DNA from 3 places in the Anaerobacillus sp. MEB173 genome. Region 3 is predicted to be linked to each of the others. Evidence: riboswitches for the same ligand, from Rfam matches in the RefSeq annotation. Region 3 holds a riboswitch; each other region holds the start of a gene.

Region 1 (3,268 bases), on a different contig from region 3:
AGAATAATCGCCGGGCTTTGGTCTGTCATCCATTTCCAGGCTTCTTCAACTACTCGTGCTGCAAACATTCTCGTATCTAACTCTGTATTTAAGAGCAATTGCTCTTTAAATTCTTTCATATGAGTTACATAGCGCTCACCATGTTCCTCAATTAAAAGAGCTTCCATTTCGCTGTAAGTCATTACTCTGGATTTCCAAGGAACTTCTTGATAAGGCTGTTTACTTACCTTACTAAATGTTTCATAACGTTCATTAAAAGCTTTTAAAGCATTGGTAAACGCAATTTCCGCTTGCTCTTTAAGCTTCACTAATACATCTTCTGGTGACCAGGAGTGAATGAAGAAGTTGTAATAGACATATGCTGAAAGTGCTGTTTGCACAGTGTATGTTGGTTTTAAATCTGTCTGCTTTAATGAAACGGGTGGAACAGTTGTTTCACCGTGTGCTTCATTACATAACTCAGGGTTATAGTTAATTTGTTTTGTTAATTCGGCTGCAATAAAGTTTGGATCAAGCCCTTCGAAACAAGACCCTACATGTGTCTCTGAACCAGTAATAAAGAAAGAGGGAAGAAGTTTACCTACTGTACCTTTATAAATGTAACGATTTTCATCACCTTCATACCTCGGTGAGACAAAATCGGCATTGATGGCAGCGACATAGTCAAATTGGTGTTGTTCTCTTAGTGACTTTAAATCGTCCAATGCAGAGAGAATTCCATGCGAACTATCTTCTTCATTACATTCAACAACAACTAATAAGTTGCCCTCAAGCTCTTCAGGATGCTCTGAATAATATTGAAGTAAGTAGAGGTTGCTTGCAACACCACTTTTCATATCAAGTGTGCCTCTGCCAAATAAGTAGTCATTAGACTGTAAATGCTCTTTTACAAGTGCGGGTAGCTCTTCCGATTGTAATGCTTCCATTAACTCACCTGGATAACATGCTTTATCCTTTAAATGGTTAAAGTCGTCGATTCCAACTGTATCCATATGGCCCATCAAAATCATGGTTTTATTACTTTGACCTTTTGTCCCTTTCACAAAGGCAATCACATTATAACGTTCTAGTACATCATTTCTTGTTTGTGATTTGATTAAGTAGTCAGGATTATTTTTAAAGTAAGGGATGTTGGAAAGCAAGGTGAAAATTGCCTGGCTAATTTCCTTTTCCCCATCAGTATTAACAATACTTTCAATATTGACAAGTTGGTTTGTTAAAAATAAAACATCTTCACGACAAGCTAGCATAGTATTCTCCTTTAATAGGTGCTTTAAGGTAATGAGATTTAAAAAGCCCCTTCAAAACTTAGTTAAATGTTATTATCATTAAATAGTATAAATATAATAAACCCTATTTATTGGTATAATATAAAACGTCCTATAACGTCAAGGATTAGTTTGGTTTTATACATAGGAAGAAAATGCTAACAAACATTTCTTGTATAAACTATCAAACTATTTTATAATTATTTTATTCAATATAATCAAATAATAAATCCTCATTTAAAAGATGAGGTAGAGGTGCGGTTTAAAAAAGTAGTTTGTTTAAGACACAGGAATGGTCAATTGAGGACAAATGAAAGGTTAAATTGCCGAAATTCTTATATTTTCCTGGATATAGGAGTTGGGTCTGTACTCGAAAAGGGACAGAACTGTCACAGCTTTTTCTTTGTAAAAGTTGTGAAGTGCTATCTTCAAAGTTTAGATGCGGGTCGTAAACAAACCGTATAAAATATACGGCTTTTTTTATGCCTAAATCTGCTTTCTAGATAAAGCTGGGACAAAAATAGAGAGGACCAGCTGGAGAAATCAATTAGGGGGAAAGATGATGAAAAAAGGTTTATTTGCAATGCTGCTAGTACTTGTTCTACTTATGATCAGCGCTTGTGGATCAAGTGAAGAAGCAGTTACAGAAAACGACGTTGATGCTACTGAAGAGGTTGCTGAAGTGACAACAGAAGAATCTGCAGAATTTAATTTAGTGAATGATGGAAAATTTACGTTTGCAATGAGTGGTTTATATCCGCCATTAAACTTTACAAAAGATGGTGAATTAACAGGATTTGATGTGGAAATCGGGACTGAAATTGCAAACCGTCTTGGTCTTGAAGCAAATCCGGTAACAAACCCATGGGAAACAATTATTCAAGGGTTACGTGCTAATCATTATGATGCGATTATCGCAAGTATGACTGCGACAGAGGAAAGAGCTGAGCAAGTCGACTTTACAAATCCTTACTATATTTCTGGGGCACAAATTTTTGTCAATGCTGATGATGAAGAGATCCAATCACCTGAGGATTTAGAAGGTAAAACTATTGGAGTAATTCAATCGAGCACATGGAGAGATATGGCTGAAGAGCTTTCTGATAAAATCAATGGATACCCAAGTGATGTTAACGCCCTGCAAGATTTATCTGTAGGACGTATTGATGCCGTTATTACTGATAATATTGTTGGTTTATCAGCAATGAATGAGCGAGGCTTAAAAATTAAGCCAGTTTATGAGCTATTAAATGAAGATTTAATCTCTGTAGCTGTTAACAAAGGAAATGAACAATTAGTTGAGCAAATCAATGAGGCGATTGCTGCAATGATTGAAGATGGAACATACGAAGAAATTAGTATGAAATGGTTTAATGAGAACATTATGAAATAAAAGGTGCGTGTGCGTTACGCACCTTTTTTCATGAAAGGAGTATTAAGTGGAGTTTTTAGATAGTATTATCGGGATTTTTAATTCGCACGGGGCAGCATTTTTAAAGGCAACTTGGACAACAATCAGTATTACAGCAGTTTCTCTGTTGATTGCAACAATTATTGGAATTGTCTTTGCTTTATTTAAAATATCTACTTCAAAACTGTTAAACTTTCTTGCTGACATCTATATAGGTCTTATTCGTGGTACACCACTGATTGTACAAATTATGTTCTTATATTATGGTATTGCCAGTTTCCTGCCACTATCTAATTTTACAGCAGGGGCGGTAGCATTAGGGATTCACTCTGGTGCTTATATTGCTGAAATATTTAGAGGGTCAATTCAATCCATAGATAAGGGACAAATGGAGGCAGCTCGATCACTTGGGATGTCATATCCATTAGCAATGCGCAAAGTAGTATTTCCGCAGGCATTTAAACGTTCAATTCCACCATTAGGTAACCAATTTATTATTGGCTTAAAAGATTCTTCTCTTGTTGCGTATATTGCTGTTACCGATTTATTTAATACAGCATTACAAGCCCAAGGTGAAAACTTTATGCCA
Region 2 (3,268 bases), on a different contig from region 3:
TTTTTAATTTATAAGAAAATGTCCAAATCGTAGGCGTAAATCTAGTCCCTCCTTGCATACATATAACTATGTAAGGGGGGATTTTGTTTGGCACTGATTAAAAAAAGACTGCGTCCCCGAAAAGGACCGTTACCATTTCGATATGTATTTTTGATATCATTTGTTATCTTTATTATTCTTACTGTTCAAGGATTATGGTTTGTAGAAAGAGGAATACGGCCTACATTGCTGGCTATTGCGCATACAGAGACTCAACGGATTGCGACGCTGGCCATTAATGATGCCATTTCGAAAAAGATTTCAGAAAGCACGGAAATGGAAGAGTTAATTGTCATTGATAAAGATGCGCAAGGAAATATCACTTCTGCCCGTTTTGATCCTACCATTTATAATAAAGTGTTATATGAAGCGACGTATCGGGTCCAACATTATTTAAAAATGGTTGAAGAAGGAAGAGTCGAGGAACTTGGATTACCTAATGGGGTTGAAGTTGAACGAAATCATGATTCTGGTTTCAATGGAATTATTCATACAATCCCGTTGGGTCAAGCAACACAAAATGCCCTCCTCGCTCATTTAGGCCCGCAAATTCCGGTCCGATTTACGGCGATAGGAGACGTGAAATCACAGATTAATAATACGATCAAAGAAGTAGGAATTAATAATACGTGGATCGATGTAGCAGTCGATATTGAGGTCGATGTGCGAATTATTATTCCTTTTGCAACAGATACAGCTGTTGTATCTACTTCGATTCCAGTTGGAATGTTATTTGTACCTGGTAAAGTGCCTGATTTTTATAATCAAGGTGGTAGTGGTTCACTGCCTGCACCAGCGATTATTAAAGAATCTGACATTAGAGAAGCAATTAACTAAAATTAACATTGTTGTTCAAATGGAATATTGCTATACTTTTATAATGTAATAGAATAAGTTAAGCCTCATCAATCGATGAGGTAGAGGCGCGAAAATCATGAGTATGTAATGTGAGGATGACAACGAAGACCATTACAAAAAGGGAAATTCGCCGAAGTAAAGATAAAAGTCATGTTTATCTTTACTGGGGTTGCATTGAATAAATGCCGCACTGTCACTATAGAGCAACTATAGTGGAGGACTACTTTACTTGATGAGACACTTTAACGTTACTTGTTTAAGGTAATGGTAGGTCTTGTGCTACTATTACCTTTTTTAGTGAGCAGAGAGAGAAAGAGAAACAGAAAGAGATAAGAAGAGAGAAAAAATGTTAGGGAATTAGCATCTAGCTTATTAGCGATTAGAATGTAGTTAAAAGTTAAAAGTTAATGGCTAAAAGCTAACCGCTAACCGCTAAATAAATCAGGGGGTCGATTATGGAACATTCAGCTTTATCATTAATACCACCAGTACTCGCTTTACTGATGGTTATCGTTACAAGGAGAGTATTGCTGTCACTCGGTGTTGGAATTATTGTCGGGGCATTAATGGTCAATGGCTTTAGTATTACGGAAAGCCTTTCGCAAATCTTTAGTATTGTCGGAGGAATTTTTGTTGCAGATGGGGGATTGAATACGTGGGAACTATATATTCTCTTTTTCCTGCTTGCGCTAGGAATGATCGCGTCACTTGTCTCACTATCTGGAGGAAGCAGAGCCTTTGGAGAATGGGCAATGAAGCGCGTGAAGACGAGAGTCGGTGCGCAGCTAGTTACGATTTTATTAGGGTTTATCATTTTTATTGATGACTATTTTAATAGTTTAACAGTTGGTAATGTTAGTCGTCCTTTAACGGATCGTCATCGTATCTCCCGTTCTAAGCTTGCATATTTGGTCGATTCAACAGCAGCTCCTATCTGTATCGTTGCACCTGTTTCAAGCTGGGGTGCGTATATCATTACAATTATTGGGGGAATATTAGTTACACATAATGTGACCCAATATGAAGCGCTTCAAGCATTTTTACTGATGGTACCAATGAATTTTTATGCAATTCTTGCACTATTAATGGTTTTTGCAGTTGTCATTTTTAAGCTGGATATTGGATTAATGAAGAAGCAGGAAATTCATGCGATGAATACAGGTGAACTTGTTGACTTAACAAAAGGACCGGTTCCTGGAGATCAACAAAACGTAACTGTTTCTGATAAAGGAAAAGTTGGCGACTTATTATGGCCAATTGCTACGTTAATTTCTGCGACTGTTTTCTTTATGATTTTTACTGGAATTCAAGGAACAGAAGGCGAAGTTACAATACTGTCGATTTTTGAAAATACCGATGTTGCTGCAGCACTTGTTTACGGAGGACTTTTAGGTCTGGCCGTTGCTATTGTTCTTGTATTAGTAAAAGGCGTATCAGGTCGTCAATTTGGAAGTGGATTATGGGCTGGTATAAAATCAATGCTTCCAGCGATTTATATTCTAATTTTTGCTTGGACAATCATTGAAATTATTAGTGAATTAGGAACTGGAAAGTATTTAGCCGGTTTAGTTGATGCGCATATGAATATTGCTTATTTACCAGTTGTATTGTTTATAATTGCTGGATTTATGGCATTTTCAACAGGAACGTCGTGGGGTACATTTGGAATTATGCTTCCGATTGCTGGTGAAATTGCAGCTGCGACAGATGTTACAATGATGTTGCCAGTACTTGCAGCAGTATTAGCTGGAGCGATATTTGGTGATCATTGTTCACCAATTTCTGATACAACGATTCTTTCATCAACAGGAGCAGGAAGTCATCATATTGATCACGTGATGACACAATTGCCTTATGCGTTAATTGTTGCGGCGATAACGATCATAGGTTATTTAGTATTAGGTTTTACAGGAAGTGTTCTGTTCGGTTTACTCGTTTCCATTGCAACTTTCGTGTTAACGGTATTTGTGTTGAAAAAAGTGGCATCAGCCAATTGATTGTAATAAAATAGAAAATGCTTGGAAAGTTTAATTTTCCAAGCATTTTTTGTTTGTATTTAGAGTCACTTTTGATAAAAAAATTTTCGACAAAATCCTGCATTTTTCGAAAAATATTTTGACTTTAACGTTGAAATTAATTATAATAAAATAGTGAATTGTCAGAAAATTGGGCGATTTGATAGGTGTTTTATACGTTTGGAAAGGACAAACTATCTTTTTTACTTTGGTACTTTAGCGTTAGACCGCGTTAAAATGTATATTCCACATGGAAATGACAAAAATATACTTTTGACAAAGACAAGCTAAAACTATATACTAAAACCAAAATATTCAGAATAAAATAAATAGTAAGACGAGTGCTTACTATTTAA
Region 3 (3,268 bases):
ACTGTGTTATATTATAGAAAATTACTAACGCTATTGACCAACAAACACACAAATTCCATACCAATAAATAAGAGAAATTATAATTATTGTTAATTGAACAAACCCTTGGTACATAAGGCTCTACACTGTAAGCGTTTCAAAAGCGAAGCCAACAAACTCAGAATTTATCGCGATGGTTGCTGATAAATTACGGATTGAGCATAAGGTAAGCTGAAAGGGTAAGGGAGAATAGAGTTAAAAGTTGAAAGTTGAAAAGCTCCCAAAATTGGGAGCTTTTTTCGGTGTCGGTACACTGTACTATAGATCGAACTGACAATGGGCTATTACGTAGTAACATAGTCAAGAAAAGCTCCCGTCCGGGAGCTTTTTTAGTTTAGCTTACTGCTTCTTTGATTGTTTGTTGGATGGCGTTTCTTAATGTTTGCATTTCGATATCATTTAATGGAACAAGTGGTAATCGTACGCTGCCTACATTGATGCCGTTCATATTTAATGCCGCTTTTACCGGTGTTGGGTTTGGTGCAGCGAATAATGCTTTCATCATCGGCAGTAGGTCACGATGCATTTGAGCTGCTGTTTTTACATTCCCATTCTTGTAGTTTGAGACCATTTCTTGCATTTGATTCCCAAGGATATGTGAGGCTACTGATACTACTCCAACGCCTCCTATGGCAAGTGTAGGTAATGTTAAGCCGTCATCACCAGTATATAGGCTGAAATCTTCTGGTGTTTCACTTATAATTTGGGTCATTGCATCTAAATCACCACTCGCTTCTTTCACTGCTACAATATTTTTAACTTGTGACAGTCTGACAACTGTTTCTACATTAATGTTAATAACACTTCGGCCTGGGATATTGTATAGCATTACAGGTAGTGTTGTTGATTCAGCAATTGTTTTGAAATGCTGGTAAAGCCCTTCTTGAGAAGGTTTATTATAATATGGTGCAACGAGCATGATTCCGTCGACACCTGTTTCTTCTGCTAATTTTGTTAACTTTATTGATGCATTTGTATTATTTGATCCGGTACCTGCAATTACAGGTACTCGTTTATTGACAACTTTAACTACAAAACTAAAAAGTTCAACCTTTTCTTCTGTCGTTAAAGTAGGCGATTCACCGGTTGTTCCTGCTACAACGAGCGCATCAGAACCGTTCGTAATAAGATAGTTAATTAAAGTTTCACAAGCATTGTAATCAATTTCACCATTTACATCAAAAGGGGTAACCATTGCTGTTGCTACTTGACCAAAACACATTGAAAATTCCCTCATTTCGTTTAGTATTTTCTAGTAATCCTTTGTCATTAGTAATTAAATCCGCTTATATTCATAATTGTTTTAAAAATAAAAAAGCACCAATGAGGTATCTCATTGGTGCATAGGAATCGTTGTTCTATGCGTGAGATAGCCCTCCATATAGTTGATCTATATGACAGTTCTGCACTTATTCAATAACAGAACCAGCTAACAAGAATAATGAGTTCTTGAAGCTTCGGCAAAGGCCCCCTTTCAGCAATGATCAAAAGAGCTCATTCTCCTCCCATTGCATACTGATGGTCTTTGCACCTCTATCCTCACTTCAAACGTACTAATTGAAGTTAAGAAAAATATTAATTTGTATATAATTTAACAAATATTAAGACGAAATGCAATGGTTTTTGAAAAATACTAAAAAGATATTTACTTTCAATTTTAACTTCATTTGGTTGAAAACGGATTTCGTTGCTCATACTAAGTGTAGTTACGTTTAGGAATATATGTAAAACTGAAAATCCTCAAAAGGGGGGAATCGGTTTGTTTTATAACCAACAGGAGATTGAGGGAATTGCTTACCAGGGAAAACGAACAAAAGTATTAGCGGAGCGATTGCCTTCTAGAAGTATTGCTGTTATAAGTCATGAAGACATCGATGTTGTAGCAGCAGAGACACTGATTGAAAAGAAAGTTCAAGCCGTTCTTAATTTAAAGATATCAATGACCGGTGAGTTTGATCATAATGGTGTGCAGTTACTTTTAAAGTCGAATATACCAGTCTTTGATCTTCAAGTACAAGGTGATGAGATTCATATTGATGGGAAACAAATAAAAATAACAAATAATTTATTATTTGTTTTTGATAAACAAAGATATTGGAAAAAAGATGTGACGTTAAAAGAATATGACATCAATATGGTTGAACAGTTAAAGGAAAAAGCAACAGAAAAATTTCCACAACAATTTGAAAGTTTCGTCCGAAATTCATTTTCTTTTGGAGAAAAGGAATTGACGAATTTTATAAAAGGGTTTCCAGAATTAGTTGACTTTAAGGAAATGAAGGGTAAGGATGTACTAATTGTTGCCAGGGGTGGCAGTTATTTAGAGGATTTAAGAGCGATACGCCCTTTTTTAAAGGGAAAGAATATGGTTCTTATTGCGGTCGATGGCGGGGCGGATGGTTTATTAAAATTTCGGTTAAAGCCTGACTTTATCATTGGTGATATGGATTCAGTCAGTATGAAGGCACTGCGTTGTGGTGCCACGCTTGTTGCCCACTGTTACCCAAACGGACATTCACCTGCAAGTGCAAGGCTTTCTGCTGCTCGGTTACCTTTTCAGCGTTTACCTTTCATTGGCACGAGTGAGGATGTTGCCCTCCTTTGCGCTTATTGTGCAGGAGCAAATATGATTTATTTAATTGGAAGTCATCTTAGTATGAATGAATTTTTGGAAAAAGGGAGAAAAGGAATGGGTTCTAGTCTTCTAACAAGGATGAAGGCAGGACATCAAGTGATTGATCTTAAAGGTGTACATCACTTATATAAGAAACATGTTTCTGCTTTTGAGCCAATTCCATTTCTGCTGCCAGCTGTTGTACTTATGGGTGTTTTATTATTCAATCCGAAATTCGAATTGTTAGTCTCAATTATCATGCATTGGTTAAGGATGGAGGTATTTTAATGAGAAAAAACCTCGTTCATATAGGTACATTAATATGTACTCTTTGTATCGGAATCGTCGTAGGTATTTCCATGGACAAGCAGTGGTTAACTGACCAGCAATTATCCTATGTAAGTGCGATTCAATCGGAAAATAAACAATTGCAAGAGCAACAAGAGCAATGGTTAACATTTGTAGAGGATGAATTAAAACAAATGAATATTTTCATCCCTTCAAAAAACGAGCAATATCAAGGGATTGCACAGTTATTAACTCACATTGGGATTGAAGCTGAGAGAATGTACAGCTTAGATGCTGTCTTGCAAAATAAAGGGATTATTATTACGT

The links. Region 3 has a riboswitch for lysine ahead of dapA (4-hydroxy-tetrahydrodipicolinate synthase). Riboswitches for the same ligand answer to the same signal wherever they lie in the genome.
Region 1: it holds a riboswitch for lysine, as region 3 does, so the genes downstream of both, ACJ2A9_RS15130 (ABC transporter substrate-binding protein) here and dapA (4-hydroxy-tetrahydrodipicolinate synthase) in region 3, are expected to answer to the same signal.
Region 2: it holds a riboswitch for lysine, as region 3 does, so the genes downstream of both, ACJ2A9_RS14270 (Na+/H+ antiporter NhaC family protein) here and dapA (4-hydroxy-tetrahydrodipicolinate synthase) in region 3, are expected to answer to the same signal.

Annotation. Positions count from the first base shown of each region.
Region 1 covers NZ_JBJMAU010000007.1:73,511-76,778, forward strand. Annotated here, with positions in the region: gene ACJ2A9_RS15125 (M20/M25/M40 family metallo-hydrolase) at 1-1,250, opposite strand, end outside; lysine riboswitch at 1,511-1,701, shown strand; gene ACJ2A9_RS15130 (ABC transporter substrate-binding protein) at 1,831-2,661, shown strand; gene ACJ2A9_RS15135 (amino acid ABC transporter permease) at 2,726-3,268, shown strand, end outside.
Region 2 covers NZ_JBJMAU010000006.1:171,952-175,219, forward strand. Annotated here, with positions in the region: gene ACJ2A9_RS14260 (dihydrofolate reductase) at 1-33, shown strand, start outside; gene yunB (sporulation protein YunB) at 88-876, shown strand; lysine riboswitch at 950-1,128, shown strand; gene ACJ2A9_RS14270 (Na+/H+ antiporter NhaC family protein) at 1,353-2,894, shown strand.
Region 3 covers NZ_JBJMAU010000002.1:77,037-80,304, reverse strand. Annotated here, with positions in the region: partial or broken gene ACJ2A9_RS04750 (sporulation transcription factor Spo0A) at 122-214, shown strand; gene dapA (4-hydroxy-tetrahydrodipicolinate synthase) at 374-1,261, opposite strand; lysine riboswitch at 1,402-1,583, opposite strand; gene steA (putative cytokinetic ring protein SteA) at 1,799-2,941, shown strand; gene ACJ2A9_RS04735 (hypothetical protein) at 2,941-3,268, shown strand, end outside.